2 regions of the Agromyces solani genome follow, and region 2 is predicted to be linked to the other one. Evidence: predicted binding sites of a transcription regulator. Region 2 holds the regulator's gene; the other holds the start of a gene.
What was found. The regulator LexA, encoded in region 2, represses DNA repair genes until DNA is damaged. The targets are predictions, from matches to a motif close to TCGAACANNTGTTCGA.
Positions count from the first base shown of each region.

Region 1 (15,563 bases), on a different contig from region 2:
TCGCACGCACCGTCGGCTTCGTACGGGCACACGGGGGCACGTTCTATTCGCTCGTCCGCGGCCCGGCGAGCGGCGACCCGCAGATCCGCGCCGTCGTCGAGCAGGCTCGCGTGCTGCAGACCGAGCGCGTCGTCGTGCTCTTCCGCGAGCTCGGCGTCGAGCCGAGCGCGAAGCTCCGCATCGGCCTGCGCGGATGGCTCGCCTTCACCGAGCAGGCCCTCGTCGACGCGGCGCTCGCCGACGAGCTCGCCGACGACGAGATCGTCGAACTCCTCGAGCACGCGCTGCGGGGCATCGCGAGCGAGATCGACCCCGAGGCATCCCGCGTGCTCTTCGAGGCCTGAGCCGGCCGCCGCGCCCCGACCGCTCTCACGCGCGCCGGAGAACGACGAAGGCCCGCCGCGCGACCGTACGGTCGCGGGGCGGGCCCTCGGATGCCGGATTCCCCGGAGGTCGCGCGATTACTCCGCGGCGGCCTCTTCGGCGGGCGCCTCTTCGGCGGCCTCGGCCTCGGCGGCCGGGGCGGCCTCTTCACCGAGGTCGACCTTCTGCGGGGTGTGCACGTTGACGACGAGCGCGTCGCCGTCGGTCAGGAGCGTCGCACCCTTGGGCAGCTCGACGTCCTTCGCGTGGATCTGGGTGCCCTCTTCGAGGCCCTCGACCGAGACGACGACGTTCTCGGGGATGTGGGTGGCCTCGACCTCGAGCGACAGCGCGTGGTGGTCGAGGTCGGCGACGGTGCCCGCAGCCGACTCGCCCTCGAGGTGCACGGGGACCTCGACCTGGACCTTCTCGCCCTTCTTCACGACGATGAGGTCGAGGTGCTCGATGACCTGGTGCACCGGGTCCTTCTGCACGTCCTTGACGAGGACGAGCTGGCTCTTCGAGCCGATCTGCAGGTCGAGCACGGCGTTCGCCTTGCGGATGAGCAGGCCGACCTGGTGCGCCGGCACGGTGACGTGCTGCGGGTCGGTGCCGTGGCCGTAGATGACCGCGGGGATCTTGCCGGCGGCGCGGATCTTGCGGGCCGCACCCTTGCCGAAGCTGTCGCGGGCCTCCGCGACGACCTTGTTGTCCTCGTCCATGATGTTTCTCCTTGCGGGGCCGGGCGTACTGCCCTGGCGGCCCAGATCGTGTGTCTGTCGTTTCGACTCGAACGCGCGCAGCGTGCTGCGCAGAGCGTGAGGAAAAGCCGTGGAGCCTGCCCCTACCGCGTCGATCACGGATGCCTCGCCCACCGTTCGCACGGCGGCGCGACCTCCCTCGCCGAAGTCCAATCCGCAAGTCTACCAGCCCCTGCGCCCACCACGAGGCACACCGTCTCACCGCAACGTCGCGCAACCGTGAGGCCCGCTCACAGTACGCTGGAAGCCGACCCCACACCCTTCTCGAGGAGAACTCCGTGCCTGTCACCCCTTCAGCAAACATCGGCGTCGTCGGACTCGCGGTCATGGGGTCGAACCTCGCCCGCAACCTCGCGAGCCGCGAGGGCAACACCGTCGCCGTGTTCAACCGCTCGCCCGAGCGCACCCGCACGCTCGTCGCCGAGCACCCCGAGGCCGAGTTCGTCGCGAGCGAGTCGTACGACGACTTCGTCGCGTCGCTCGCGAAGCCGCGCACCGCGATCATCATGGTGCAGGCGGGCAAGGGCACCGACGCCGTCATCTCCGAACTCGTCGCGCGCTTCGAGCCCGGCGACATCATCGTCGACGGCGGCAACGCGAACTTCCACGACACCATCCGCCGCGAGGCGGAGATCTCGCCGACCGGCATCCACTTCGTCGGCACCGGCATCTCGGGCGGCGAGGAGGGCGCGCTCAACGGCCCCTCGATCATGCCCGGCGGCACCGCCGAGTCGTACGAGACGCTCGGCCCGATCCTCGCGTCGATCGCCGCCCGCGCCCCCGAGGACGGCGCGCCGTGCGTGACGCACGTCGGAACGGACGGCGCCGGCCACTTCGTGAAGATGGTGCACAACGGCATCGAGTACGCCGACATGCAGCTCATCGCCGAGGCCTACGACCTCATCCGCCAGGGCACGGGCAAGTCGCCGGCCGAGATCGCCGACATCTTCGCGGAGTGGAACACGGGCGAGCTCGAGAGCTATCTCATCGAGATCACCGCCGAGGTGCTGCGCCAGGTCGACGCCGAGACGGGCAAGCCCCTCGTCGACGTCATCCTCGACTCGGCGGGCGCCAAGGGCACGGGCGCCTGGACGGTGCAGAACGCGCTCGACCTCGGCGTCCCCGTCTCCGGCATCGCCGAGGCCGTGTTCGCGCGCAGCCTCTCGTCGCAGCGCGGCCAGCGCGCGGCGGCCACCGACCTGCCCGGCCCGTCGGGCGACTTCACGGTCGCCGACCCCGACGCCTTCATCGAGGACGTGCGGCAGGCGCTCTACGCCTCGAAGATCATCGCGTACTCGCAGGGCTTCGACGAGATCATCGCCGGCGCCGCGCAGTTCGGCTGGGACGTCAAGAAGGGCGACATCGCACGCATCTGGCGCGCCGGCTGCATCATCCGCGCCCGCTTCCTCAACCGTATCGCCGACGCCTACGCCGAGAACCCCGAGCTCGTGGCGCTCGTCGTCGCCCCGTACTTCAGCGACGCCGTCACGGGCGCGCAGGAGGCCTGGCGCCGCGTGGTCGTGGCCGCGACGCAGGCCGGCATCCCCGCGCCCGCGTTCAGCTCGTCGCTCGCGTACTACGACGGCCTCCGCGCCGAGCGTCTGCCCGCCGCGCTCGTGCAGGGCCAGCGCGACTTCTTCGGCGCGCACACCTACCTGCGCGTCGACAAGCCGGGCGTCTTCCACACGCTGTGGTCGGGCGACCGCTCCGAGATCGAGACCACGCCGTCGTCGCACTGACGGCACGGGGCATCCCAGGATGCCTCGGAGTCGAGTCGAATCGCCCGTCCCGTCGTCCGGGGCGGGCGATTCGCGTCTCGCGCGTCGGCGTGCCGCGCGGTCGCGGATAGGCTCGACGCATGGCCGAACCGAAGTGGCGCAGCGAGGGCGACGATCCCGACTACCGCTTCACGCTCGCGAACGAGCGCACGTTCCTCGCCTGGATCCGCACGGCCCTCGCCCTCATCGCCGGCGGCGTGCTGCTGCACGAGTTCGCGGCGAACGTCGGCCCGGGTCCCGTCGTCACCCTGCTGGCGGTCATGCTCGGCCTCGCGGCCGCAGCCCTCGCGCTGCTCTCGTACTTCCGCTGGCGCAGCAACGAGATCGCGATGCGCCACGGCGGCCGGCTCGGGTACAGCTGGGCCCTGCCCGTGCTCGCGGGCGTGTGCCTCGTCGCGGCGATCGTGCTCACCGTCTTCCTGGCCCTGCCATGAGCGACGCGACCGTTCGCGACCCCGGCCTGCAGCCGGAGCGCACGTCGCTGTCGTGGAGTCGAACCGCGCTCCTCGTGGCGGTGAACGCGCTGCTCGCGCTGCGCACCGGCTTCGTCGAAGGAGAGGACTGGCTCGTCGTCGCGGGTGTCGTGCTCGTCGGGGCGGCGGCCGCCGTCGCCGCGGTCGGCGCGGTGCGGCGCCGGCAACTCGAGTCGGGGCGATTCGCGCCGCCCGCGTGGCTCATCGTCGCGATCGCGACCGTGACGGTCGTCGCCGCAGCGGCGGGCATCGCCTCGGTCGTGGGCAGGAGCGGCGCATGATCGCCGATCACCCCGGGTTCGACGACAGCCCGCACGACGAACGACCGGTCTACGGCGAGCGCCGGCGGAAGGCCCTGCGCATCACCGTGCTCATCGCACTCGGTGCGCTCGTGCTGCCGCTCGTGCTCTCGCTCATCGGGCAGGCGCAGTCGGCCGCGACCCGCGCCTGCGCCGTCTACGTCGAACGCTACGACGTCGACGCCCTCGACTTCCGGGTCTCGCTCGAGCTGTTCGGCGCGGGCGGTCCCGGCTGGCAGTGCTGGGCCATCGGCCCCGGCGGCGTCGCCACCCCGCTCGCGAACCTCGGCCTGCTGCCGTCGGCGCCGACGCCCGTCGAGCCCGAGGAGCGGCCGGCCTGACGTCGGGAATCGACCGCGGAACGGTCAGGCGATCGTGTTCGCGCCCGTCCCGGTCGGGTCGCCGACCGGTTCGGGACGGTCGGCCCCGTCGGCCCCGCCGACGGCCGACCCGACGCCTTCGGCCTGCGCCGGGTCGCCGGGGTTCCGGAGGAACACGATCACCCAGCTGAACACGAGCACCGCGACGACGAGTTCGACCGCGGTCAGGTTGTAGTACCCGTTGATGAAGAACGCCGCCATCACGACGATGATCGCGACGTCGACGTAGCCGAGGATGACGAACGGGCGCGGTACCGCCGGCAGCCAGCGGTGCAGCGCGAACACGAGCACCGTGAAGACGATCGCCATGCCGGTCGCCGCGAGGTTGTGCGCCTGCAGGTACTCGTCGACCGGGAAGACGCCGACGCAGGCGAGCAGGACGCCGAGCAGGGCGAGCATGCCGGTGACCTTGCGCCGGCCCTTCATCTCCTTCGGCGTCGTCGCCGCGATCGACGAGACCGCGTAGTGCGCGATCGTCGTGACGAGCACGCCCGCGACGATGAGCGTCAGGTTGAAGGCGAGCGCGGAGATGTCGTCGGTCATGCCGAGCGAACTGAGGTTCATCTTCCACCAGTACGGGTCCGATGCGCTCAGCATGCTCGCGAGCGCGCCCAGCACGAGGAAGACGGCGAGCACGAGCGAGAGCATCATCGGGCTCATGTGCACCGACGACAGGAACACGACGTAGGCGGTGAGTGCGACGGCGACGCCGGTCAGGGCGGCGGCCGGCACCGAGAAGACGACGGCGTCGATGAAGCTGAGGCTCAGCACCGAGGCGAGTCCCGTCCAGCCGAGCAGCGCGATGACGGCGTGCGCGATCGCGAGGGCGGCGACGTCGAACCAGCGCAGCCGCCCGCGACGCTCGGCGGCGTCGGTGACACCGGCCCGGCCGGCCCGGGTGGCGACCACCGCCCGCCCGAACACGAAGGCGGCACCGGCGACGACGGCCGACGTGATCGCGATCGCCTGGCCGAGCGAACCCGGCCCCGAGATGGGCCATTCGCCGTCGCGGTAGAACAGCCAGGAGATCGGCGCGACGACGACGAGCACCGCACCGGCGAGCAGGAGTGCGACCGATTCGAGCGACTGGGTGCTCGCCGCCGGATGACGCAGCAGCTTGGCGATCGACGTGGACATCGCACTCCCTCGGCTCGGTGACCGGACGTGCGATCGAGCGATCGGACCCGGCCGTCCGGCGGGCCCGTCTTCGGGCCTCAGCCGCAACCTAGCACCCGCGCGAACGCCGCTCCAACACCCGCGATCGAGCGTCGCCGACTTCGCTCGCGAGGGCACGCCGAGGGAGATATCTTGATATCGAGACATCTCGGAGGCCAGCATGCTGCACCACGTCCAACTCGCCTGTCCCCCGCACCGGGAGGAGGCGCTCCGCGACTTCTACACGGGGGTGCTCGGACTCACCGAGCTCGAGAAGCCGCCCGCTCTCGCGGCGCGCGGCGGCTGCTGGTTCCGCGGCCATGGCATCGAACTGCACCTCGGCGTCGAGCCCGACTTCCGCCCGGCGACCAAGGCGCACCCGGGCCTGCTCGTGACGGGCCTCGACGAGTGGGCGGCACGGCTCCGAGAGGCCGGCTACCCCGTGCGCTTCGACGACGACTTCCCCGGTATGCGCCGTTTCTACAGTGAGGACTGCCACGGCAACCGGCTCGAGTTCCTCGAACCGGTCGCGTGAGCGAAGGCGGCCGCCGGCCGGTTCACCCGGCGGTGTCGGCCGGGAAGACGCGCTTGTACTTCCGCCCGTCGGCGAGCTCGACGGTGCGCGCCTCGAGCTGTCCCCGGTTCACCCGCTGGTAGATCGCCTGCGCCGTCACCCCGAACTTCGCCGCGGCCTCGGCGACCGAGAGACCGGGCAGGTCGGTCGGCACGCTCGACGGCCGCTCGCGCTTCCGGCGCCGGCTCGCCTCCTGCCGATCGGCGATCGCGGCGTCGTCGCCCGCCCAGCGGTATTTCGCCGCGGACGGGCTGAGGCCCGCGGCGTCCGCGATCTCGTCCCAGCCGGTGCCCGCTGCGACGGCCTCGCGCACGGCCGCGAGCACGGCGGGCTCGGCTTCGAGGGCGGCCACGAGCGAGCGGATGCCTCGGAGCCGCTCGAGCGGCGAGGCATCCCCCTCGCCGTCGCCGTCGCCGTCGCCGTCGCCCGAGGCGAGCGCGTCGAGGGCCACGAGCTCGGCGAGCGCCCTCGCGGTCTCGGCGGACAGGAACGACACGATCGTCGCCCGCTCAGCCGTTCAGGAGGCCGTTGCGCACCTCGCGGCGCAGCACCTTGCCGATGAGGGAGCGCGGCAGGTCGTCGGCCTGCACGATGCGCTTGGGCACCTTGTACGGCGTCAACCCGTCGCGTGCGAACTCGCGGATCGCACGCTCGTCGAACGTCGCGCCGTCGCGCAGCACGACGACCGCGACGACCTGCTCGCCGGAGTGCTCGTCGGGCAGGCCCACGACCGCTGCGTCCTCGACGTCGGGGTGCGCGCGCAGCGCCTCCTCCACCTCGCTCGGCGACACGTTGAAGCCGCCCGTGATGATGAGCTCCTTGATCCGGTCGACGATCCGCACGAAGCCCTCGTCGTCGATGGCGACGATGTCGCCCGTGCGGAACCAGCGCGCACCGCCGGCCGGATCGTCGACGAAGACGGCCTCGGTCTCGTCGGGCTTCAGCCAGTAGCCCGAGAACACCTGCGGACCGCGCACCACGAGCTCGCCCTCTGCACCCGGGGCGACGTCGGTCATGGGATCGTCGGGATCGACGACGCGGCACTCGGTCGACGGCAGCGGCAGGCCGACCGTGCCCGCCTTCCGGTTCGGAGCGACCGGGTTCGCCATGAGCACGGGCGAACACTCCGACAGGCCGTAGCCCTCGACGAGGTACCCGCCGGTCGCGGCCTCCCACGGCTCGACGACCTCGGCCGAGAGCGGCATCGCACCGGAGATCGCGATCTGGATGCCGTCGAGGGACACCCCCGCGGCCGATGCCGCCTTCGTGAGCCGGTCGTAGATCGGCGGGACGGCGGGCAGGAAGGTCGCCGGCCGCTTCTTCACGACCTTGAGCACGAGATCGGGGTCGAACTTCGGGAACAGCACGAGCCGCGCGCCCATGCTCATCGCGAAGGTCAGGCAGAGCGTCAGGCCGTAGGCGTGGAACATCGGCAGCACGGCGTAGACGACCGCGCTGCCGCGCGGCACGTCGGGCACCCAGGCGCGCGCCTGCGCCGCGTTCACCTCGAGGTTCGCGTGCGTGAGCGTCGCGCCCTTGGGGCTGCCGGTCGTGCCGCTCGTGTACTGGATGAGCGCGACGTCGTCGACGCCGGGCGCGATGATGTGCGGGTCGATCGGCTTCGAGGCGGTGAGCTCCTCCCAGCGGATCGCCCCGCGCACCTTCGTCGTGAGGGCCGCGCGCGACTCGCGGGCCTTCGCGATCGGCAGGCGCAGCATCGCCCGCATCGTGAACGGCATCGCCCGGGTCACGTCGACCGAGATGAGGTGCGGGACCGCGATGTCGTCGGGGAAGGCCTGGATCGTCGCGACGACGTTGCTCCACGCGATCGCGACGCGCGCACCGTGGTCTTCGAACTGGTGGCGGAGCTCGCGCGGCGTGTAGAGCGGGTTGTGCTCGACGACGATCGCACCGAGCCGCAGCACCGCGTAGAACGCGACGATGTGCTGCGGGCAGTTCGGCAGCACGAGCGCGACCGGGTCGCCCTTCTGCACTCCGAGCAGCCGCAGCCCTTCGGCGACGCGCTCGATCTCGTCGCCGAGTTCGCGGTAGGTCATCGTGCGCTCGAAGAACTCGAGCGCGACGTGATCGGGGTACTGCTCGACCGACGCGCGGATCAGGTCGTACAGCGACCCCTCGGGCGGCTCGACCTCGTCGGGCACGCCGTCGGCGTAGCTCGCGACCCACGGACGGCCGGGCAGGGCCGAGCGCACGATCAGGCCTCGCCGTTGAACATGCTCGTGACCGAGCCGTCTTCGAAGACCTCGCGGATGGCGCGACCGAGCAGCGGCGCGATCGGCAGGATCGTGAGCCCCTCCCAGCGCTTCTCGGGCGGCAGCGGGATCGTGTCGGTCACGACGACCTGGTCGATCGCCGGGTCCTGCAGGCGTTCGGTCGCCGGGTCGCTGAAGATCGGGTGGGTCGCGGCGACGATGACCTTCTCGGCCCCGTTCGCCTTGAGCGCCTGGGCGGCCTTCACGATCGTGCCGCCGGTGTCGATCATGTCGTCGACGAGGAGGCACACCCGGCCGTCGACGTTGCCGACGATCTCGTGCACGGTGACCTGGTTCGCGACCTTCGGGTCGCGACGCTTGTGGATGATCGCGAGCGGGGCGCCGAGATCGTCGGCCCACGTGTCGGCGACGCGAACGCGGCCCATGTCGGGCGAGACCACCGTGAGCTTGGTGCGGTCGTCGCCCGAGAGGCTCTCCTGGAAGTGGCGCAGCAGCACGGGCTTCGCGAACAGGTGGTCGACGGGGCCGTCGAAGAAGCCCTGGATCTGGGCCGCGTGCAGGTCGACGCTCATGATGCGGTCGGCGCCCGCCGTCTTCAGCAGGTCGGCGACGAGACGCGCCGAGATCGGCTCGCGGCCGCGGCCCTTCTTGTCCTGCCGCGAGTAGGGGAAGTACGGGGCGACGACGGTGATGCGCTTCGCGGAGGCGCGCTTGAGCGCGTCGAGCATGATGAGCAGCTCCATGAGCCACTCGTTGACGGGCGGGCCGAACGACTGCACGACGAAGACGTCGCAGCCGCGGACCGACACCTCGAAGCGGGTGTAGATCTCACCGCTCGCGAACGTGCGGTGCTCGGTCGGCGCGAGCTCGGTGCCGAGCGTCGCGGCGACCTGCGCGGCGAGCGCCGGATCGCTGCGGCCCGACACGACGACGAGACGCTTCTTGGTCTTCGCCTGCAGGCCGGGTGCGATGTTGTTCTCTCGGTCCAGGTCAACGACCTTCTTCTTGCGCCCCATGGTTCGCCTTCTGCTCACTCGCCTCGTTCGACGGACCGCGCCTCGGCGGCGACACGAGCCGCCTCCGTACCGGGCCGATGCTCTTCGACCCACCCCTCGATGTTGCGTTGAGGGGCGACGCTGAGGGCCAGTGCCCCGGCGGGAACGTCCTTGCGGACGATCGCGCCGGCGCCGGTCTTCGCTCCGGCACCCAGCCTAACGGGCGCGACGAGCACGGTGTGCGAACTCGTGTGCACCTCGTCGGCGATCTCGGTGCGGTGCTTGTTGACGTCGTCGTAGTTGGCCGTGATCGTGCCGGCGCCGAGGTTGACGCCGCGGCCGATCGTGGCGTCGCCGACGTACGAGAGGTGCGGCACCTTGCTGCCATCGCCGATCGTGGTGTTCTTCGATTCGACGAAGGCCCCGATCTTGCCGTCGGCGCCGAGCACGGTGCCGGGGCGCAGGTACGACCACGGGCCGACGGTCGCGCCGGCGCCGATCACGGCGAGCGTGGCGTCGGTCCGCCTCACGTGCGCGCCCGCGCCGACCTCGCAGTCGACGAGGGTCGAGTCGGGGCCGACGATCGCGCCGGTCTCGATGACGGTCGCGCCCTTGAGCTGCGTGCCGGGGCGGATGGTCACGTCGGGTTCGATCTTCACCGCGAGGTCGATCCAGGTCGTCGCCGGGTCGTCGATCGTGACGCCGGCGAGCTGCCAGCCGCGGACGATGAGGGCGTTGAGCCGCGCCGCCGTCTCCGACAGCTGGGCCCGGTCGTTGACACCGGCGACGAGCCACGGCTCGCTCACGGGCACGGCCTCGACCTCGGACCCCGCGGCCCGGAGCAGCCCGATGACGTCGGTGAGGTACTTCTCGCCCTGCGCGTTGTCGGTCGTGAGGTTCGCGAGCTGGTCGCGCAGCGCCGAGGCGCCGAAGGCGTAGATGCCGGCGTTGATCTCGGCGATCGCGCGCTCGTCGTCCGACGCGTCCTTCTGCTCGACGATGCGGTCGAAGGCGCCGGCCTCGCCGCGCACGATGCGGCCGTAGCCGGTCGGGTCGTCGTAGACGGCCGAGAGCACCGAGGCGGCCGACGCGGTGCCCCGGTGCTGGGCGAGGAACCCGGCGAGGGTGTCGGCGTCGAGCAGCGGCACGTCGCCGTTCAGCACGAGCACGTCGCCGTCGAAGTCGTCGGGCAGCGCGGCGACGGCGAGCTCGACGGCGCGGCCCGTGCCGTCGACCTCGTCCTGGTCGACGATGACGATGCCGGGGAACTCGGCCTCGACGGCGGCGGCGACGCGGTCGCGCTCGTGTCGCACCACGGCGAGCACGTGGGCCGCGTCGAGCGCGCGGGCGGTCGCGAGCACGTGGCCCACGAGGGGGGTGCCCGCGAGCGGGTGCAGCATCTTCGGCAGCGACGACTTCATGCGGGTGCCCTGGCCGGCGGCGAGGACGATGATCGCGAGGTTCTGGTCGGTCATGCGGGCTTCCTGTCGGTTGCTGGCGGATGCTTCGGCGTCGGCCACGAGTTCGCTCGAACCCGATCGTGGCCGGGCGGGCTCCGCCACCAGGATTCGAACCTGGTCCTCACAGCTCCAAAGGCTGTCGTGCTGCCGTTACACCATGGCGGATCGCGCGAGCGGTCGCGTCGCGCGCGACATCAAGTCTGCCATGGCGGCCGGGGCCCGATCGGCGCCCGGGCGGCCGTGCGCGCCCGGCCGAGGCATCCTCACCGGGCGCCGCCGCGACCGGCGGGATAATGGCGGGGTGAGAGATGCTGACGAGGTCGACCGGATCGTCGACGACTGGGAGCGCGAGCGTCCCGATCTCGACTTCGCCCCGCTGCAGGTGCTCTCGCGCGTCGCGCGCCTGTCGAAGCACCTCGACCGCGCGCGCCGCCAGGCGTTCGCCCGGTCGGAGCTCGAGTCCAGCGAGTTCGACGTGCTCTCGGCGCTCCGCCGCGCCGGTTCGCCGTATCGGCTCTCCCCCAAGCAGCTGCTGCAGCAGACGCTCGTCTCGAGCGGCACCATGACGAACCGCATCGACCGGCTCGTCGAGCGCGGGCTCGTGAGTCGCCAGACCGACCCGAACGACGGGCGCGGCATCCTCGTCGAGATGAGCCCGGCGGGGCTCACCCGCGTCGACGCCGCGATCACGCGGCTCGTCGACGCCGAGGCGGAACTGCTCGCCCGGCTGCCGGCGGCCGAGCAGAAGCGGCTCGCCGGCCTGCTGCGCAAGCTCAGCCTCGGCTTCGACGAAGGCTGACCGACGCACGGGGGCTGCCCGCTGGTCGTGAGTCGGCCCTCGCTCCGAGGTGAGCCTCGCCCGAGGCGGCCCTCGCTCACCGGTGCCGCCGTCAGGCGTAGTCGTCGCTCGCGAACCAGCGGACGCCGCCGTCGTGCACGATGAACTGCGACCACACCTCGACGTGCTCGGCTCGGCAGGCCGCGGCCAGTTCGCGCGCCCACTCGCGGTCGACCGGCGTACTCTGCTCGGGACCGCAGCGTTCCCAGGCGAAGGCCACCCGCGTCGCGCCGACGAAGTCGCACACGTACGCCACGCGGTTCGCGAGGACCTGCGCGGCCGTGCCCTCCGGGGTCGGCTCGTCAGGCGCACCGGGATAGTCGGCCATCGGCATCATGAGCAGTTGGTGGCCCTCGTCGTCGAAGAAGAGCGTCCACCACTGGCGGCGGAACGCCTGCTGGATGAGCACCTCTACCCGGTCCTGCAGTGCGGCGTCGGTCATGACGGGCACGTCGGGCAGGTTCGGGTCGGTGCTTCGCTCGCTCGTCGGTTCGGTCTCGGCGTCTCGGTCGGTCATTCATCGATCCTGCGGGCGCGCCGCGAGGTGCCGCGCGACGCGAGCACGAATCGTGAGGGATGCCGCGGAACAGCGCCCTGTGGAGGACGGGTCGTGCATCAAGCGTCTCGCCGCACGACCGGCGGTCCATCCGCGGGCAGGGCACGAGCGGCGGATCCGGGCCCGCCATCATCCACCGAATCACTCGAACATTCGTTCGAACTTCGGTACCATGGAGCATGACCTTCGACGAGCGCACGACCCCCTCCTCCGGAGCGCTCGCGGAGCACGTCACGCCGCCACCCGCAGCGTTCTCGCCACCCGCTGAGATGTCCCCGTTCGCGCGCGCACAGGAGGGTCTCGCCGTGCTCGTCGACGCCGCCGTGCGGGCGCAGCGCATCGAGGCGATGCATCGGGCGATGCACATCGATGTGATCGCGATGACGGTCGCTTTCGCGCTGCGCCATGCCGGCGCCTTCGTTTCGGCCTCACTGTCGACCGCACGTCGCGATGAGATGGCGCGCCGCAGCGTCGTGGCCGAGCTCGCGGTCGCACTGCGAACCCCCGAGCGCACGATGCAGCGCGAGATCGACGAGGCATGGGCGCTGTCGAACCTGCTGCCGGCCACCCTGTCGGCGCTGCGCCGCGGCGAACTCACGATGCAGCACGCTCGCGTCATCATCGGCGCCGGCTGCGACCTCGCCGATCAGCCGCGCGTGCGTGCCGAGCTCGACGAACGCCTCGCCGCACTCGGGGCCGAGCTCACTGCGGCGAAGCTGCGCGTCAAGGCCCGTCGCCTCCGTGAAGAGCTTCTCGCCGAGACGACCTCCGAACGGCATCGAGCCGCGCGCGACACGCGGCGAGTCGAGTTCGAGCCCGCCGCCGACGGCATGGCCTGGGTGCACGTGCTCCTCCCGGCGGCTGACGCACTGAGCATCGTCGTGCGGCTCGACGGCGCCGCGCGCGCCGCCGCCGACGCCGGTGACCACCGCACCCGGGAGCGACTTCGAGCCGACTTCGCCGACGACCTCCTTCGTGTCGGCCTCCTCCCCGATGGCGACCCGGGTGGCCAGGCGATCGCTGCGGCTCGTGCGACGGTGCACGTCACCGTTCCGGTCTTCACGCTCATGGGGCTCGACCACGCGCCCGGGCACCTCGACGGCTACGGGCCGATCGACGCCGACACCGCACGTCGCCTCGCGGCGAACGCTCCCTCGTTCACCCGGTTGCTCACTCACCCGGTGACGGGCACCGTGCTCGACGTCGATCGCGCGAGCTACCGACCGCCGGCCGACCTGCGCCGCTGGTTGCGCGTGCGAGACGGCACCTGCCGGTTCCCTGGCTGCAACCGGCCGGCGGTTCGCAGCGAGATCGATCACACCCGCGACTATGCCGACGGCAATCCGACCGCGCACGACAATCTCGCGCACCTCTGCACCGGTCATCATCACCTGAAGCACGAGACGGCCTGGTCGGTCGTGCACGGCGGCGCCGGCGTGCTCGAGTGGCGCTCGCCCTCGGGGCGGGCCTATACGACCCATCCGGCTGAGCCGATACCGACACCGCCGTATCCGGTCGAACCCGGTGATCGCCGCGGGCCGGACGCGCCGGGTCGGGTGGCCGATGCACCGAGCCTGCCGAACGTCGAGCACGGCCGCGCCGAGTACCCGCCGAACGCGCCGTTCTGACCGGGTCCATCGACGTCCCGAGCAGGTCCGACGACCCCATCCGCCGCACCGCCCCGATGACGCACCGCGCCGATGCGCCGCACCGCGCCGATTCGCCGCGCTCGCGCCCGATCCCTCTGCCGCGAACGAAACGAGCGGCGCGCCGCCGACCGCGCCCTACCGGCGCATGACCTTGCGGGCGAGCCAGTTGCCGAGGAACTGCAGCACCTGCACGAAGATCACGATGAGCAGCAGCGCCGCCCACGTGATCGCCGGCTGGAACTGGCGGAACCCGTAGACGAGGGCGAAGTTTCCGAGGCCGCCGCCGCCGATGAACCCGGCCATCGCGGTCATGTCGACGATCGCGACGACGATGAACGTGTAGCCGAGGATCAGCGGCCCCAGCGCCTCGGGGATGACGACGGTGCGGAGGATCCGCACCGGCCCCGCCCCCATCGACCGCGCCGCCTCGATCACGCCGGGCGACACCGTGATGAGGTTCTGCTCGACGATGCGCGAGATCGCGAAGGACGCCGCGATCGACAGCGAGAAGATGAGCGCGTCGTTGCCGATGCCGACGCCGATCACGTAGCGCGCGAGCGGCTGCACGGCGGCGAGGAAGATGATGAACGGGATCGGCCGGAAGAAGTTGATGACGACGTTGAGCACGTTGTACACGACGCGGTTCGGCATGAGTCCGCCGGCCCGCGTCGCGTAGAGCACGATGCCGAGCACGAGGCCGACGAACCCGCCGATGAGCAGGGTCAGCGCGACCATGTAGAGCGTCTCGGCGGCCGCGATCCAGAAGTCGGGGCCGAGTTCGAACAGGCGATCCATCAGAGGGCCTCCGTCACTTCCGCGCGCGAGCCGATCGAGGCGAGCACCGTATCGATCGAGGCATCCGCCCCCCTGATCGCGAGCGTCAGGTGACCGAACGCCCGCCCCTGGATGTCGTTGATGCCGCCGTAGACGAGTTCGAAGTCGAGCCCGGCGTTCGCGAGCTCGAGGAAGACGGACGCCTGCGAGGCGTCGGTGTCGCGGAACGAGATCGTGACGATCCGGCCATCGTGGCGCTCGCGCAGCACCGCGAGCTCCGCGGGCGACGGCACGCCCTTCACGACCGTCGCGACGAAGCGCTGCGACGACGGGTTCCGCGGATCGGAGAACACGTCGAAGACGTCGCCGTTCTCGATCACGCGACCGCCGTCCATGACGGCGACCTTCGTCGCGATCGACTGGATGACGTCCATCTCGTGCGTGATGACGATGATCGTCACGCCGAACTCCCGGTTGACCCGCTTGAGGAGCTCGAGCACCTCCTGCGTCGTGTCGGGGTCGAGCGCGCTCGTCGCCTCGTCCGCGAGCAGCAGCCGCGGCGAGGTCGCGAGCGCCCGGGCGATGCCGACGCGCTGCTTCTGGCCGCCCGAGAGCTGGTCGGGGTACGCCTTCGCCTTGTCGGCGAGCCCCACGAACTCGAGCAGCTCGGCCACGCGGGCGGTGATCTCCGTCTTCGACCAGCCGGCGACCTTGAGCGGGTAGGCCACGTTGCCGGCGACCGTCTTCGCCTCGAACAGGTTGAACTGCTGGAAGATCATGCCGATGCCGAGCCGGATGCCCCGGAGCTCGCGCTCGGGCAGGCCGACGATCTCGCGACCGTCGAGCTCGATCGACCCCGAGCTCGCGGGCTCGAGGGCGTTCACGAGCCGCAGGAGCGTGGACTTGCCCGCGCCCGAGTACCCGATGATGCCGTAGACGTCGCCCGGCTCGATGTCGAGGGTGACGTCGTCGACGGCGACGATCTCGGCCCCGGCACGATCGGGTGCCGGGTACGTCTTGGTGACGTTCTTCAGCGCGACGAGCGCCATGATGGGTCTCCTCCCGGAACGCCGCATCGGGCGGCGAGCGCCCGCGGTGACCGCGGTGCCCGCCGCCCGTGCGACGAACGATCCATCGTTCCTGCCGGAACGATCAGCCCTTGGCGGCCTCGGTGTCGGCCTCGACCTTGGCGAGGGACGACTCGAGGTCGGCGACGGGGGTGGTCACGGGAACACCGGTGCCGCCCGATGCCTCGATGAGGCCGGCCTGCACCT
Region 1 is NZ_JBYRER010000001.1:942,339-957,901, reverse strand. It holds gene AC3RJ7_RS04455 (TetR/AcrR family transcriptional regulator) at 1-344, shown strand, start outside; gene AC3RJ7_RS04450 (50S ribosomal protein L25/general stress protein Ctc) at 462-1,085, opposite strand; gene gnd (NADP-dependent phosphogluconate dehydrogenase) at 1,451-2,863, shown strand; gene AC3RJ7_RS04440 (YidH family protein) at 2,983-3,336, shown strand; gene AC3RJ7_RS04435 (DUF202 domain-containing protein) at 3,333-3,656, shown strand; gene AC3RJ7_RS04430 (hypothetical protein) at 3,653-4,015, shown strand; gene AC3RJ7_RS04425 (DUF998 domain-containing protein) at 4,040-5,191, opposite strand; gene AC3RJ7_RS04420 (VOC family protein) at 5,391-5,744, shown strand; gene AC3RJ7_RS04415 (hypothetical protein) at 5,767-6,279, opposite strand; gene AC3RJ7_RS04410 (long-chain-fatty-acid--CoA ligase) at 6,293-7,996, opposite strand; gene AC3RJ7_RS04405 (ribose-phosphate diphosphokinase) at 7,999-9,033, opposite strand; gene glmU (bifunctional UDP-N-acetylglucosamine diphosphorylase/glucosamine-1-phosphate N-acetyltransferase GlmU) at 9,048-10,487, opposite strand; tRNA gene AC3RJ7_RS04395 (tRNA-Gln) at 10,566-10,637, opposite strand; gene AC3RJ7_RS04390 (MarR family winged helix-turn-helix transcriptional regulator) at 10,774-11,271, shown strand; gene AC3RJ7_RS04385 (hypothetical protein) at 11,363-11,827, opposite strand; gene AC3RJ7_RS04380 (HNH endonuclease signature motif containing protein) at 12,046-13,494, shown strand; gene AC3RJ7_RS04375 (methionine ABC transporter permease) at 13,651-14,310, opposite strand; gene AC3RJ7_RS04370 (methionine ABC transporter ATP-binding protein) at 14,310-15,338, opposite strand; gene AC3RJ7_RS04365 (MetQ/NlpA family ABC transporter substrate-binding protein) at 15,442-15,563, opposite strand, start outside.
Region 1: a site for LexA is predicted at 12,012-12,027, ahead of AC3RJ7_RS04380 (HNH endonuclease signature motif containing protein). Genes of this name have one in related genera too.

Region 2 (15,563 bases):
CCGCCCACGGGACGCCCGCCGAGTCGGCGAGATGCGCCGGCAACGGCCTCGACGCGTCGGGCGTGGAGCCCGCGGCATCCCCGTCGTGCGCCGTTTCGCCGTGCTCTGCGGTCATGTGCGGGGCGTCGTCAGTTGCTCGCGACGTCGAGCGCCTCGGCGAGCGTGAACGCGCCGGCGTAGAGCGCCTTGCCGACGATCGCCCCCTCGAGGCCGAGCGGGACGAGTTCGCGGAGCGTCGCGAGGTCGTCGAGGCTCGAGACGCCGCCCGATGCGACGACGGGACGGTGCGTGCGGTCCATGACCTGGCGCAGCAGCTCGACGTTCGGCCCCTGCAGCGTGCCGTCCTTCGTGACGTCCGTCACGACGTAGCGGGCGGCGCCCGCCTCCTCGAGGCGGTCCATGACCTGCCACAGGTCGCCGCCGTCCTTCGTCCACCCCCGCGCGGCGAGCGTCGTGCCGCGCACGTCGAGGCCGACGGCGATGGCTTCGCCGTACTGGGCGATGACCGAGGCGGCCCACTCGGGGTTCTCGAGTGCCGCCGTTCCGAGGTTGATGCGCTTCGCGCCGATCTCGAGGGCGTGCTCGAGCGACTCGTCGTCGCGGATGCCGCCCGACAGCTCGACGTTGACGCCGCGCACCTGCCGGATGACCTTCTTCAGGATGCCCCCGTTGGAGCCGCGCCCGAACGCCGCGTCGAGGTCGACGAGGTGGATCCACTCCGCGCCCTGGTCCGCCCAGTCGACGGCCGCATCGACCGGGTCGCCGTAGCTCGTCTCGGTGCCGGCTTCGCCCTGCGTCAGGCGAACGGCCTTGCCGCCCGCGACGTCGACGGCCGGCAGCAGCACGAGGCCGGGGGTCTTGTTGAACTCACTCATCACTACTGTCCTCGATCGCGGTACACCGTCGGAGACCCGACGGTCGGCACAGTCACAGGATCATAGTCGCCCGCGGCGCGCGCGACGTCCCCATGACCGACGGATGGCTCAGGCGAGTGCGCCGAGCCAGTTGGAGAGCAGCCGGATGCCGGCATCCGACGACTTCTCGGGGTGGAACTGCGTCGCGGACAGCGGGCCGTTCTCGACCGCGGCGAGGAATCGCCCGCCGTGTTCGGCCCACGTCAGCTTCGGTTGCGGGAACGGGGGCATCACGTCGAGGTGCCACGACTGCGCGGCGAACGAGTGCACGAAGTAGAAGCGCTCGTCCTCGATCCCGTCGAAGAGCACCGATCCCACGTCGGGCGTCACCGTGTTCCAGCCCATGTGCGGCAGCACCTCGGCGGGGAGCTCGGTGACGGCGCCGGGCCACTCGCCGAGGCCCTCGGTGTCGACGCCGCGTTCGACGCCGTGCTCGAACAGCACCTGCATGCCGACGCAGATCCCGAGGACGTGCCGGCCTCCGGCGAGGCGCCGGTCGATGACCTCGTCGCCGCGCACCGCGCGGAGCTGCTCCATCACGGCCTTGAACGCGCCGACGCCGGGCACGACGAGTCCGTCGGCCTCCATCGCCGCCGCACGATCGGCCGTGACCTCGACCTCGGCCCCCGCGCGCTCGAGCGCCTTCGCGGCGGAGTGCACGTTGCCCGACCCGTAGTCGAGCACGACGACGCGGCGGGTGCGGCTCACAGCGCGCCCTTCGTCGACGGGATGCCGCTGACGAGCGGGTCGAGCGCCTTCGCCTGACGGAACGCGCGGGCGAACGCCTTGAACTCGGCCTCGGCGATGTGGTGGGGATCGCGCCCGCCGAGCACCGTCACGTGCACGGTGAGCCCCGCGTTGAAGGCGATCGCCTCGAACACGTGGCGCACCATCGATCCGGTGAAGTGCCCGCCGATGAGGTGGTACTCGAACCCCTCGGGCTCCCCCGAGTGCACGAGGAACGGCCGGCCCGAGATGTCGACGACCGCCTGTGCGAGCGCCTCGTCGAGCGGCACGAGCGCATCGCCGTACCGCGAGATGCCGCGCTTGTCGCCGAGCGCTTCGCGGATCGCCTGCCCGAGCACGATCCCCGTGTCCTCCACGGTGTGGTGCACGTCGATGTGGAGGTCGCCCGACGCGCGGACCGTGAGGTCGGTCAGCGAGTGCTTCGCGAACGCCGTGAGGAGGTGGTCGTAGAACGGCACGCCGGTCTCGACGTCGCTCGCACCCGAGCCGTCGAGGTCGATCGACAGGTCGATGCTCGATTCGCTCGTCTCGCGCTGCATGCGCGCCGTGCGCGGCTTGGGCTGGGCGGTCATGCGTCGATCCTATTCTCGGCGGACGGGCCGGCTTCGCCGGACGTGGAGCCGACCGGCGCGAACACCGCGATCGCCTCGAGGAACGCGGTGGTCTCCGCCTCGGTGCCCGCACTCACCCGAAGGTGCCCGGGGATGCCCAGCTCCCTGATCAGGATGCCTCGCGCCAGCAGCCCCTCGAACACGGCGTGCGGGTCGTCGACGCCGCCGAAGAGCACGAAGTTCGAGCCGCTGCGGTGCGGAGCGAAACCCAGCCGTGCGAGTTCGGTCGTGATGCGTTCGCGCTGACGGCGGATGTCGTCGACCATCGCCAGCATCTCATCGGCGTGGGCGAGCGCGCCGAGGGCTGCGGCCTGGGTCAGCGCCGAGAGGTGGTAGGGCAGGCGCACGAGCCGGAGGGCGTCGATGGTCGCGGGGTCGCCGGCGAGGTAGCCGACGCGCGCGCCCGCGAATGCGAACGCCTTGCTCATGGTGCGCGAGACGACGAGGCGCGGCCGCCCCTCGAGGAGGGTGAGGGCACTCGGCGTGCCGGGGTCGGCGAACTCGAAATACGCCTCGTCGACGACCACGATGCCGCGCGCCGCGTCGGCGACGGCACGCACCGTGTCGAGCGGGAGCGGGGTCCCCGTCGGGTTGTTCGGCGTGCAGAGGAAGACGAGGTCGGGGTCGTGCTCGCGCACCGCGGCCGCCGCCGTCTCCGGGCTCAGCTCGAAGTCGTCGTCGCGCTCCGCGGAGATCCACCTGGTGCCGGTGCCGGAGGCGAGCAGGGAGTACATCGAGTAGGTCGGCGTGAACCCGAGCACCGACCGACCGGGCCCGCCGAACGCCTGCAGCACCTGCTGGAGCACTTCGTTCGAACCGTTCGCCGCCCAGATCTGCTCGGGAGCCAGCCCGTGGCCGAGGTACCCGGCGAGCGCCTCTCGCAACTCCGTGAACTCGCGGTCGGGATACCGGTTCAGTCGGAGGATCGCGGCGGCGACCCGGGCGACGATGTCGTGCGCCACGTCCTCGGGGATGGTATGCGTGTTCTCGTTGACGTTGAGGGCGACCGGCACGGCCTTCTGCGGAGCGCCGTACGGGGAGCGACCACGGAGGTCGTCACGGATGGGAAGGTCGTCGAGACTCGTCACCGAACCATGCTAGCCACGCTGCCCGGGCCCGACGCCGCGTGCGTCACCGTGTGACCGAGGCCCCGACCGGCGCCGCGGTGCGGCAGGCTGAGACGCGCGCACCGCTCATTCGGAAGCGGGGACCGCGAGACGCTGGCCTGGCTCGATCGTCGCGCCGTCGAGCCCGTTGAGCCGGACGATCTCGGCGATCGTGTCGCGCGGATCGGCCGAGGGGTCGATCGCCTCGGCGATCTCCCAGAGCGAGCCGCCGACATCGACCGTGACGTACTGCAGCGACCCGCCGCCCGCCATGTCGGCGGCGGCACCGCCGGTGTTCAGCACGGCGGTGAACGCCCAGATGACGATCGGCAGCGCGGCGAGGGCCGTGAACACGACGCGCCCGCGTCGGGTCAGCCGCAGCCGCGTGCGAACCCCGGGGCCCGCCGCCCCGTCGACGCGGTTCGCACGGGGCGTCGATGCACCGTGACGGTACTCGTTCGTCATGATCGCTGCGCTCATGTCACCCTCCTGCGTGGACTGCATCCGGCCCTCGGCCGGGAGGGCCGGATGCGAATCTCTGTTCCGAATATATCTTCGAACATCTTCGACTGCAAGCATTCGGCGGCGGAACTCGTGCGAACCGATGTGGCGACACACTCGAACGAATGTTTGCCGCGCCCGCCCGTGGCGGATACAGTTTCGAATGTCTGGGAACAGTGGACCAGACACCACCGACATCCGATCGCGAGGGCGATCGCAACGAGGGGCGGAATCGTGAAGAGCGACAACGACGTGCGCGAGATCGGCAGGGCACGCCGCCGCAAGAGCCTGAGTGCGAAGCAGATCGCGATCCTCGAGGTCGTGCAGCGGTCGGTCGCCACCCGCGGGTACCCGCCGAGCATGCGGGAGATCGGCGACGCGGTCGGCCTCTCGTCGCTGTCGAGCGTCACGCACCAGCTCAACCAGCTCGAGCTCGCCGGCTACCTGCGACGCGACCCCAATCGGCCCCGCGCGCTCGAGGTGCTCATCGAGCTCCCCGGGCTCGACGAGCGCACTCCGTCGGCGGGCGAGCCCGCACCGGTCGGCGACGCCGCGATGGTGCCGCTCGTCGGTCGCATCGCCGCCGGCGTTCCGATCACGGCCGAGCAGCAGATCGACGAGGTCTTCCCGCTCCCCCGCCAGCTGGTCGGCAAGGGCGAGCTCTTCATCCTCAAGGTGGTCGGCGACTCGATGGTCGACGCGGCCATCTGCGACGGCGACTGGGTCGTCGTCCGGTCGCAGCGCACCGCCGAGAACGGCGAGATCGTCGCCGCGATGCTCGACGGCGAGGCGACCGTCAAGGTGTTCCGCCAGCGCGACGGCCACACCTGGCTGCTGCCGCGCAACACCGCGTTCGAGCCGATCCTCGGCGACCACGCCGAGGTCCTCGGCAAGGTCGTCGCCGTGCTCCGGACGGTCTGAGCCCGATCAGGCCGCGCTCACCGCGTGACCCTGGCCTCGCAGCCACTCGACGATCGCGTGCATGAACCCGGTGTGATCGTCGCGGAAGACCGTGTGTCCCGTGCCGGGCACCGTGGTGACGGTCATCCCCCGGCGCCGCAGGTCGGCCGCCACCCGGTCGGTGATGAGCAGGCTCCGCTCGGCGAGCAGCACGAGGCTCGGCGCCACCAGACGCGTCGGCGGCACGAGGGGACGAGTGTCGGCGAAGCCGAGGATCGTGCGCTTGTCCCAGTCGCGCAGCGTCGCGAGCTCGATGTCGACGTCGACGGCGCTCCACTTCGGGTTCATCCGAACCAGCGCGCCCCGTCGCGGGCGGGGGGCGATCGCGAAGAAGACCTTGTACGCGAGACCGAGCGGACCCTTCGGGAACGCGAAGGCCGGGTCGACGTAGATCGCGGCACGCGGTGCGAGACGGTCGGCGACGAGACTCGCCACGAGGCCGCCCAGCGAATGGCCGAGCACGACGTCGGGCGGGCCGTCGAGCATCGGCGCGACGGTCTCGACGACGTCGTCGGCCCAGGCCGCCGGCGAGTACCGTGAAGCGCGCGGGCTGCGCCCGTGACCGGCGAGGTCGACCGCGAGCACCCGGAACCCCTGCGCCTCGAGCTCGGCGGTGACGCGGTGCCACGCGCGCGAGTCGGACATGATGCCGTGGATGAGGATGGCCGTCCGGGATCCGGCGCCCGTCTCGTGGACCGCGAGTTGCATGCGACGACGGTACGTCGGCCGCCTGTGCATCCGCCCCGTGGATGATGCGAGGCCGCCGAACATCGACGGGGCGGATGCCGCGTGCCCGCGACATCCGCCCCGTCGACGCCTATCGGACGGGTGCCGAGACCGCCGCGCCCGCGGTCGACGACGCGCCGCGGACCGCGCGCGCCGCCTCCACGAGGTTCGCGAGCGAGGCGACCGTCTCGTCGTAGCCCCGGGTCTTGAGCCCGCAGTCGGGGTTCACCCAGAGCCGCCCGGCCGGGATGCCGGCGGCGGCCCGCTCGAGCAGTTCCCGCAGCTCCGCCGTCGACGGCACGCGGGGCGAGTGGATGTCGTAGACGCCCGGTCCGATGCCGTGGTCGAAGCCGTTGGCCGCGAGGTCGTCGACGACCTCCATCCGGCTCCGTGCCGCCTCGATCGACGTGACGTCGGCGTCGAGCGCCTTGATCGCCTCGATCACGACACCGAATTCGGAGTAGCAGAGATGCGTGTGCACCTGCGTGCCCGGCGCTGCCGCGGCGGTCGCGAGGGTGAACGAGCCGACCGACCACTCTAGGTACGCGGGCTGTTCGGCGAGCTTCAGCGGCAGCAGTTCCCTGAGCGCCGGCTCATCGACCTGGATGATGCGGATGCCCGCTTCCTCCAGGTCGGCGATCTCGTCGCGGAGGGCGAGCGCGACCTGACGGGCGGTCTCGCCGAGCGGCTGGTCGTCGCGCACGAACGACCACGCGAGGATCGTCACCGGACCCGTCAGCATGCCCTTGACGTGCCGGTCGGTGAGCGACTGCGCGAACGTCGACCACTCGACCGTCATCGGCGCCGGGCGCGAGACATCCCCCCACAGGATCGAGGGGCGCGTGCAGCGCGAACCGTACGACTGGACCCAGCCGTGCTCGGTCACGGCGAAGCCGTCGAGCAGCTCGGCGAAGTACTGCACCATGTCGTTGCGCTCGGGCTCGCCGTGCACGAGGACGTCGAGGCCGAGCTCCTCCTGCAGGCGCACGACCCGCTCGATCTCGTCGCGCATGAGCGACGCATAGCCGTCGGCGTCGAGTTCGCCGCGCCCGAGGCGTGCGCGGGCGACGCGGAGGTCGCTCGTCTGCGGGAACGACCCGATCGTCGTCGTCGGCAGTTCGGGCAGCCCGAGGTTCGCCTGCGCCGCGATCCGGTCGGCCTCGGCACCGCGGTGGAAGTCGCCCTCGGTGAGGCCCGCGAGCCGCTCGCGCACCGCGGGCACGCGCACGCCCGGTGCGGCCGCCCGGTCGGCCAGGGCGGCGGATGCCTCGGCGAGCGCCGGCGCGACCGCCTCGCGCCCCTCGGCGAGGCCGAGCGCGAGGGTCGCGACCTGCCCGACCTTCTGGTCGGCGAACGCGAGCCACCTCGCGAGCCGCGGGTCGAGCCGCGACTCGTCGTCGACGTCGTGCGGCACGTGCAGCAGCGAGGTCGACGTCGAGACGGCGACGGCGCCGGAGCGGTCCCTCAGGGCCTCGGCGCGGTCGAGCGCGGCCGCGAGGTCGCCGCGCCAGATGTTGTGCCCGTCGACGACGCCCGCGACGAGCGTCTTGGTACGCAGCGCCGCCGCGGTCGCGGCGTCGAGTCCGGAAGGGGCGGTGCCGCGCACGAGGTCGAGTCCGATCGCCTCGACCGGCGTCGCCGCGAGGACCGGGAGGGCGTCGTCGAGCGAGCCGTACGGGGCCGCGACGAAGATCGCCGGGCGCCGCTCGAGCTCGCCCAGGGCCTCGTACGCGGTCGCTGCGGCGTCGAGCACGCGATCGCGCGGCACGTCGATCGCCTCCGACACGAGCGCCGGCTCGTCGAGCTGCACCCACTGGGCACCTGCGTCCGCGAGCTCGGCGAGCAGCGCCGCGTAGACCGGAAGGAGGTCGGCGAGCCGATCGATCGGGCGGTACCCGTCGGGCGCACCGTCGGCGGCCTTGGCCAGCGACAGGAACGTGACCGGGCCGATCACGACCGGCCGGGAGACGAAGCCCTCGGCGCTCGCCTCGGCGAACTGGGCGACGAGTCGCTCGGCATGCAGCGAGAACTCGGTCTCCGGCCCGATCTCGGGCACGAGGTAGTGGTAGTTCGAGTCGAACCACTTGGTCATCTCGAGCGGAGCCCGCTCGCCCTCGCCGCGCGCGATCGTGAAATAGCCCGAGAGGTCGAGCCCGCCGTGCTCGTCGAGCAGGTCCGCGAAACGGGCCGGCACGGCGCCGACCGCGACGGCCGCATCGAGGACCTGGTCGTAGTACGAGAACGTCTCCGGGATCGCCGATCCCGTGCGGGCGAGTCCGAGCTCGGCGAGCCGTTCGCGCGTCCGCGATCGCAGCGCGCGAGCCCGCTCCTCGAGCTCGGCCTCGTCGATCGCGCCGGCCCAGAACGCCTCGACCGCGCGCTTGAGCTCGCGGCGTCGGCCGATGCGGGGATAGCCGAGCACGGTTCCCGTCGGGAAGCCGGTGGTGGGTTCGGTCATGACTCGTTCCTTTCGATTTCCGGGTACGCCGAAGCACCGCGCAGATGGCGGGTCGTCGACATCGACCGCGGGGCATCGGGCCCCGGGCCGGTGGTGATGGGAGTGAGGTACGCCGGACCGGCGTGCGCCGCGGTCAGGTCCTCCGGCCGGCGCGGGCGCCGAGCCCGAGCCGGTCGAGCACCGAGAGCACGGTCTCGTGCCGGTTGTAGGTGTAGAGGTGCAGGCCCGGCGCTCCGCCCCGCAGCACCTCGTCGGCGAGCGACGCGGCATGGCGTTCGCCGATCTCCGCGCGCGCCTCGATGTCGGGCTCGATCTCGAGGGCGATCGCGAGGTCCGCCGGCGCCTCGACCCCGGTCAGCTCGGTGAGCCGCGCGAGTCGTGCGGGGTTCGTCACCGGCATGAGCCCCGGGAGGATCGGGATGGTCACCCCCGCGGCGCGGGAGCGCTCGACGAAGCCGAGGTAGTCGTCGGCGTGCCAGAAGAGCTGGGTGATCGCGAGGGTGGCCCCGGCGACCTCCTTCGCGAGGAGCGTGTCGACGTCCTGCGAGAGACCGCGCGATCGCGGGTGCCCCGTCGGGAACGCCGCGACCGCGACCCGCTCGGGCCGTGGCCGGGCGTCGATCCGTCGGGCGCGCGGCGCCCCGGGCACCCCCGCCTCGCCGAACGGCTCGCGCTCCTCCTGCACCCGGTGGATGAGCTGCACGAGCTCGGCGGCGGTGCCCAGGTCGCCGAGGCCGGCGTCGGGGTCATCGCCCTCGGGCGGGTCGCCGCGCAGGGCGAGGAAGCTCGTGATGCCCGCATCGAGGAACTCCCGGACGAGACGGTTGGCCTCCGCGTGCGACGAGCCGACGCACGTCAGGTGCGCCATCGGCTCGACCGACGTGTGCTCGAGGATGTACCGCAGCACCGTGAGCGAACGCCCGCGCTGCGACCCGCCCGCCCCGAACGTCACCGAGATGAAGGCCGGGTCGACCTCGGCGAGCCGGTCGATCGTCCGCCCGAGGGCGATCGCCGCCGCGTCCGTGCGCGGCGGGAAGAGCTCGAAGGAGATCGGCGGGCACCCGGTACAGTCGCCCGTCTCCCGGGTGCCGGCGGCGCCGTTCGCGGCCATGTCGGACTCCTCGATGGGATGCCGGCGGCGGTGGTGGCACGGCAGGCCGCGGCCGCCGCCGGACGGCGGATGGGTCACGCGGGCGGGTGCCGGGCTCGGCGGTCGCTCCAGGCGGCGGGCATCCGGCCCGTCGCCGACGATCATGAGCGACGATACGCGGTCGGTGCGGCGGACGGGTCAATATGACCCGGGATGACGAACGGCTCGGATGCCTCGGCGCGCGCCGAGGCATCCGAGCCGTTCGACGGACTACGCGGCCGCGACGGGCGCGGTGAACTCGGCGTACTGGCCGGCGAGCTCGGGCGAGACCAGTGCGCGCACGCGCGTGCCGTCTTCGACGTAGTCGAGCTCGAGCACGCGCGCCTGCTCGTGCAGGGTCGAGACGACGTCGCCGCGGTCGTACGGCACGAGCAGTTCGACTTCGATCGCGGGGTCGGGCAGCATCTCGCCGATCGCCGCGAGCACGTCGGCGATGCCCTCGCCCGTTCGCGCGGAGGCGAACACCGCGTCGGGCTCGAGGCCGCGCAGCACCAGTCGGTCTTCGGGCGACACGAGGTCGGCCTTGTTGAAGACGACGAGCTCGGGGATGTCGCGGGCGCCGACCTCGCCGATGACGTCCCGCACCGTTGCGATCTGGCCGGCCGGGTCGGGATGTGCCGCATCCACGACGTGCACGATGAGGTCGGCGTCTCCGACCTCTTCGAGCGTGGACCGGAACGCCTCGACGAGCTGGTGCGGCAGGTTGCGCACGAAGCCCACGGTGTCGGCGATCGTGTAGACGCGTCCGTCTGCCGTCGTGTTGCGGCGGACCGTGGCGTCGAGCGTCGCGAAGAGGGCGTTCTCGACGAGCACGCCCGCGCCCGTCACGCGGTTGAGGAGGCTCGACTTGCCCGCGTTCGTGTACCCGGCGATCGCGACGGAGGGCACCGCGTTGCGGCGTCGGTTGGCCCGCTTCGCCTCGCGGGCGGGTTTCATGCCGGCGATCTGCCTGCGGAGCTTCGCCATGCGCGAGTGGATGCGTCGGCGGTCGAGCTCGATCTTCGTCTCACCCGGGCCGCGCGAGCCCATGCCGGCGCCCCCGGAGCCGACCTGGCCGCCGGCCTGGCGGGACATCGACTCGCCCCAGCCGCGCAGGCGGGGAAGCAGGTACTCGAGCTGGGCGAGCTCGACCTGGGCCTTGCCCTCGCGGCTCTTCGCGTGCTGGCTGAAGATGTCGAGGATGACGGCGGTGCGGTCGATCACCTTGACCTTCACCGCGTCTTCGAGCGCGCGCCGCTGGCTCGGAGCGAGCTCGGTGTCGGCGACGACCGTGTCGGCGCCGAGGGAGGCGACGATGTGCCGGAGCTCCTCGACCTTGCCGCGACCGAGATAGGTCGAGGGGTCGGGGTGCGGGCGGCGCTGCAGCACGCCGTCGAGCACCCGGGCACCGGCGGTCTCTGCGAGGGCCGAGAGCTCGCGCAGCGAGTTCTCGGCGTCGTCGAGGGAGCCCTGCGAGTACACGCCGATGAGCACGACGTTCTCGAGCCGGAGCTGCCGGTACTCGACCTCGGTGACGTCCTCGAGCTCGGTCGAGAGGCCCGCGACGCGACGCAGCGCCGCGCGTTCTTCGCGGTCGTACTGCTCGCCGTCGGTGTCGGCACCGGCGGCCGCGTCGGAGCCGTGCGCCATCATGGCCTCGGCCTCGCCCGAGCCGAACCGGGTCACGCCGGCCTTCGTCTCGGCGCCCCGCAGCACTCGCTCGACCGCGTCGTCGGCGGTGTTCTGTTCGGCTTCGTTCATCGTGTTAACCCTACTTCCGATCGCTGCGATAGGTTCCCCTACATGAGTTCCGACCACTACTTCTCCTCCGCGCCGTCGAGCGACGCACGCACCCGCACCATCCGCGTGACGCTCGCCGGACGCGAGGTCGAACTCGTGACCGCAGGCGGCGTCTTCAGCCCCGAGCACCTCGACCAGGGCACCCGCGTGCTCCTCGACGCGGTGCCCGCTCCCCCGGCGACGGGCCACCTGCTCGACCTGGGCGCCGGCTGGGGCCCGATCGCGCTGACCCTCGCGATGCGGTCGCCCGAGGCGACGGTCTGGGCGGTCGACGTCAACGAACGCGCCCTCGACCTCACGCGACGCAACGCCGCGCGGCTCGGCCTCCACAACATCAACGCCGTCACGCCCGACGGTGTTCCCGGCGACGTTCGCTTCGCGACGATCTGGTCGAACCCGCCCATCCGGGTGGGCAAGCAGGAGCTCCACGACCTCCTCTCGCGCTGGTTGACCCGCCTCGACGACACAGAAGGCGCTGCGGCCTGGCTCGTGGTCGCCAAGCACCTCGGCGCCGAGTCGCTGCAGCGCTGGATCGGCGACGAGCTCGGCCTCGACGTCGAACGCGCGGCGAACTCCAAGGGGTTCCGCGTGCTCGACGTTCGTCGCTGACGCGCCGGCGATCGATCGGGCCCGCCGCGGCCGACGCTACCGCCCGGCCGTCAGGCGTGCGGCACGCACGGCCGCGGCGGTCGTGAGGACGAGGAACGCGACCGTCGCCACGAGCACCGCGACGAGCGGAAGCGCCCACGCCCCGGTCGACTGGTGCAGGGCTCCGAGCACCGGGGGTGCCGTGGCGGCGAGGAGATAGCCGCCGGCCTGCACGAGCGCCGACATCTGGGTGGTCTCGCGGTCGGTGCGCGTGATCCGCACGACGGTGGCGATGATGACGACGAACCCGCCGCCCTGGGCGATGCCGCCCGTGACCGTCCAGACGAGGTACGCCTCGGGGGCGAGGAGCAGGCCGAGGGGCAGCGTCGTCCACAGCACGCCGACGATCGCGGGCTGCACCCACGCCGGCCGCAGCCGTCCGAGGAACGGCACGCCGAGGGCGCCCACGACGGCCGCGAGCTGGAAGAGGGACGCGACGTTGCCCGCGGCGATCGGGTCGAGGCCGAACTCGTCGGCGTACAGGCTCGGCAACCACGCGCTCAGCCCGTAGTACGAGAAGGACTGCGCGGCGAAGGCCGCCGCGAGGAGCCACGTCATGGGGTTGCGCCACGCCGAGTACTCCCCCGGCGCGATCGCACCCGTCGGACCGGTGACGGCCGCCATCGACCCCGTCACGGCGAGCGCCTCCGCCTCGCGCGCCTCGCGGCTCTCGGCGGTGACGCGCCGCAGGTGCACGCCCCAGACGGCGAGCGCCACGACGATGAGCACGCCCCAGATCGCGGTCGCCCACTGCCAGCCGATCCGCTCGGCGAGCGGTGCCGTCACCGCGATCGTGAGCATCGAGCCGATGTTCATCATCGCCGAGTAGACGCCCGTCACGAGCTGCGCCCGCTGGGGCGGCACGTCGCGGCGGATGACGACCGGGACGACGACGTTGCCGATCGCGATCGCGAGGCCGATGATCACCGTTCCCGCGAACGCCGCCCACGTCGTGCCGCCCGAGCGCACGATCGTGCCGATGAGCGTGCCGATGAGCGAGATCGCGACGGCGCGCTCGGCGCCGCTCAGCCGGATCGTCCACGCGGCGATCGGGGTGCCGAGGGCGAAGCAGAGCACCGGCAGGCTCGTGAGCAGGCCGGCCGCGGTCGGCGAGAGGCCGAGCGCCGCCTCGATGTCCTCGATCACCGGGGCGATCGCGACGAGCGGACCGCGCATGTTGAGCGCGACGAGCGAGATGCCGACGAGCAGCAACCAGGGGAAGGCCGCGGGCCGGCCGACGGCCGAACGGCTCATGCCAGGGTGAGCACGCCGTCGAAGACGAGCTCGGCCGGGCCGGCGAGGGCGACGTGTTCACCATCGGCCGCCTCGAACATGCGAACCCCGAGCACCCCGCCGGGCACCTGCACGCGCCAGTCGTTCGGCGCGCCGGCTCCGGCCCAGTACCGCACGGCCAGCGCGGACGCCACCGCGCCGGTGCCGCACGAGAGCGTCTCGCCGGAGCCCCGCTCGTGCACGCGCATGCGGATCCGGCCCACGCCGTCTTCGACGAGCGGTTCGGCCGGCACGACGAACTCGACGTTCGCGCCCGCCTCGGGGACGGGGTCGAGGAGGGGCGCGTACGCGAGGTCGAGCCCCTCGAGCTCGTCGTCGTCGGCGAGGGCGACGACGACGTGCGGGTTGCCCACGTCGATGCCGAGGCCGGGCCGCGCGACCGGCAGCTGCTTCGCGCGGACGAGCGGCTCGCCGCCGGCGAGCCGCCAGGGGCCGAGGTCGACCTGGAAGCCCGTCGCGGTGCGACTCACGGTACGGACGCCGGCTCGAGTGCCGATCGCGATCTCGTCACCCGGGTGCAGTTCGGCGAGCCCCTGGTCGAGCAGGTAGCGCACGAACACGCGGATGCCGTTCCCGCACATCTCGGAGACGGTGCCGTCGGCGTTCCAGTAGTCCATGAACCACACGGCGCGCGGATCGGCCGCGAGCGCCGCCGCGCCGTCGGCGAGGTTCTGCGACCGCACCGCCCGGATGAGCCCGTCGGCGCCGACCCCGAACCGGCGGTCGCACACGGCCGCGATCTGCGTGGGCTCGAGTTCGTTCTCGCCCTCGGGATCGCTGAAGAGCACGAAGTCGTTGCCCGTGCCCTGGCCCTTGGTGAATCGCAGATCGAACGGCATGCGAATCAGTCTAGGGCGGCCTGCCGGGCGAGCTCGGCGCCCCGGTCGACCGCGTCGTCGGCGTCGAGCTGCACGGCGTCGCGGTATCGCTTGAACCAGCCGACCTGGCGCCTCGCGTACGTCCGGGTGAGCTGCTGCGTCTCGGCGATGGCGTCGGCGCGAGGCATCCGCCCCTGCAACTCGGCGAGCGCCTGGGCGTAGCCGATCGCCTTGCGCGCCGTGACCCCGCGCTCGAGGCCGAGGGGGACGAGTGCGCGCACCTCGTCGACGAGGCCGGCCGCCCACATGTCGTCGACGCGGGCGTCGAGCCGCGCGACGAGCCGCTCGCGGTCGCTGCGGAGGTGCACGATGCGGTGCGGCCGCCAGGGCACCGGCTCGTCGGGGATCCGCGCTGCGGCCGGCGAGCCGGTGACCTCGATCACCTCGAGGGCGCGGACGACCCTCCGTCCGTTGAGCGGGTCGACCTTCGCCGCCGTCTCGACGTCGATCGCCCGCAGTCGCGCGTGCAGCAGGCCGGGCCCCTGCTCGGCCAGTTCGGCCTCCAGTCGTGCGCGCACCTCGGGATCGGTGCCGGGGAACCGGAAGTCGTGGATGACCGACGACACGTAGAGCCCCGATCCGCCGACGAGAAGCGCCACCCCGCCGCGGGCGATGATCTCGTCGACGCGCGCCCTCGCCTCGACCTGGAAGGCCGCCACGGACGCCTCGTCGGTGACCTCGAGCACGTCGAGCAGGTGGTGCGGAACGCCCCTGCGGTCGGCGGGCGCGAGCTTCGCCGTGCCGATGTCCATGCCCCGGTACAGCTGCATGGCATCGGCGTTCACGACCTCGGCGGAACGGCCGGTGCGTTCGAGCGCTTCGGCGAGGTCGAGCGCGAAGGCCGACTTGCCCGTACCCGTCGCGCCGACGACGGCGATGAGCGTCACGTCAGCGCTGGCCGTCGGTCGGGTCGTAGATCGGGAAGGTGCCGACGCCGGGCGACACGAGCGGCTCGCTCGCGACCCGCAACGCCGGAAGACCGAGCGAGACCCGCCCCGGGGTCGACGATCCGCCTGCGGCGGGCACGCCGCAGCTCTCGGCCTGGTCGCGGTCCCATGCGTCGCCCGCGCGCGTGCGACGCACGCGCAACGGCGAGCCGTCGATCGAGTCGGCGAGCAGGTGGAACGGCGCCGCCTGCGTGATCTCGACCGTGACGACGTCGCCGGGACGCGGAAGCTCGGAGCCGGCCGGCACCTCGAAGTGGACGAGTCGGCTGTCTTCGGCGCGGCCGCTCAGACGATGGGTCTCCGCGTCCTTCTTGCCCTCGCCGGTCGCGACGAGGAGGTGCACCGTCGTGCCGACGAGCCGCTGGTTCTCCTCCCACGAGATCCGCTCCTGCAGCGCGATGAGTCGGTCGTAGCGCTCCTGCACGACCTCCTTCGGCACCTGGTCCTCCATCGTCGCGGCCGGCGTGCCCGGACGGATGGAGTACTGGAACGTGAAGGCGGACGCGAAGCGCGCCGCCTCGACCACGCGCATCGTCTCCTGGAAGTCCTCCTCGGTCTCGCCCGGGAAGCCGACGATGATGTCGGTCGAGATCGCCGCGTTCGGGATCTTCGCGCGAACGCGGTCGAGGATTCCGAGGAACTTCTCGGAACGGTACGAACGTCGCATCGCCTTGAGGATGCGGTCGGAGCCCGACTGCAGCGGCATGTGCAGCTGCGGCATGACGCTCGGCGTCTCGGCCATCGCGTCGATGACGTCGTCGGTGAAGGCGGCGGGGTGGGGGCTCGTGAACCGGATGCGCTCGAGCCCGTCGATCTGCCCTGCGGCGCGCAGGAGCTTGCCGAAC
Region 2 is NZ_JBYRER010000002.1:985,137-1,000,699, reverse strand. It holds gene AC3RJ7_RS12360 (SseB family protein) at 1-115, opposite strand, end outside; gene priA (bifunctional 1-(5-phosphoribosyl)-5-((5-phosphoribosylamino)methylideneamino)imidazole-4-carboxamide isomerase/phosphoribosylanthranilate isomerase PriA) at 129-875, opposite strand; gene hisH (imidazole glycerol phosphate synthase subunit HisH) at 984-1,622, opposite strand; gene hisB (imidazoleglycerol-phosphate dehydratase HisB) at 1,619-2,233, opposite strand; gene AC3RJ7_RS12340 (histidinol-phosphate transaminase) at 2,230-3,360, opposite strand; gene AC3RJ7_RS12335 (LysM peptidoglycan-binding domain-containing protein) at 3,466-3,858, opposite strand; gene lexA (transcriptional repressor LexA) at 4,132-4,800, shown strand; gene AC3RJ7_RS12325 (alpha/beta fold hydrolase) at 4,807-5,547, opposite strand; gene metE (5-methyltetrahydropteroyltriglutamate--homocysteine S-methyltransferase) at 5,657-8,023, opposite strand; gene AC3RJ7_RS12315 (methylenetetrahydrofolate reductase) at 8,157-9,134, opposite strand; gene hflX (GTPase HflX) at 9,384-10,913, opposite strand; gene AC3RJ7_RS12305 (class I SAM-dependent methyltransferase) at 10,956-11,561, shown strand; gene AC3RJ7_RS12300 (MFS transporter) at 11,598-12,854, opposite strand; gene dapF (diaminopimelate epimerase) at 12,851-13,732, opposite strand; gene miaA (tRNA (adenosine(37)-N6)-dimethylallyltransferase MiaA) at 13,738-14,658, opposite strand; gene miaB (tRNA (N6-isopentenyl adenosine(37)-C2)-methylthiotransferase MiaB) at 14,660-15,563, opposite strand, start outside.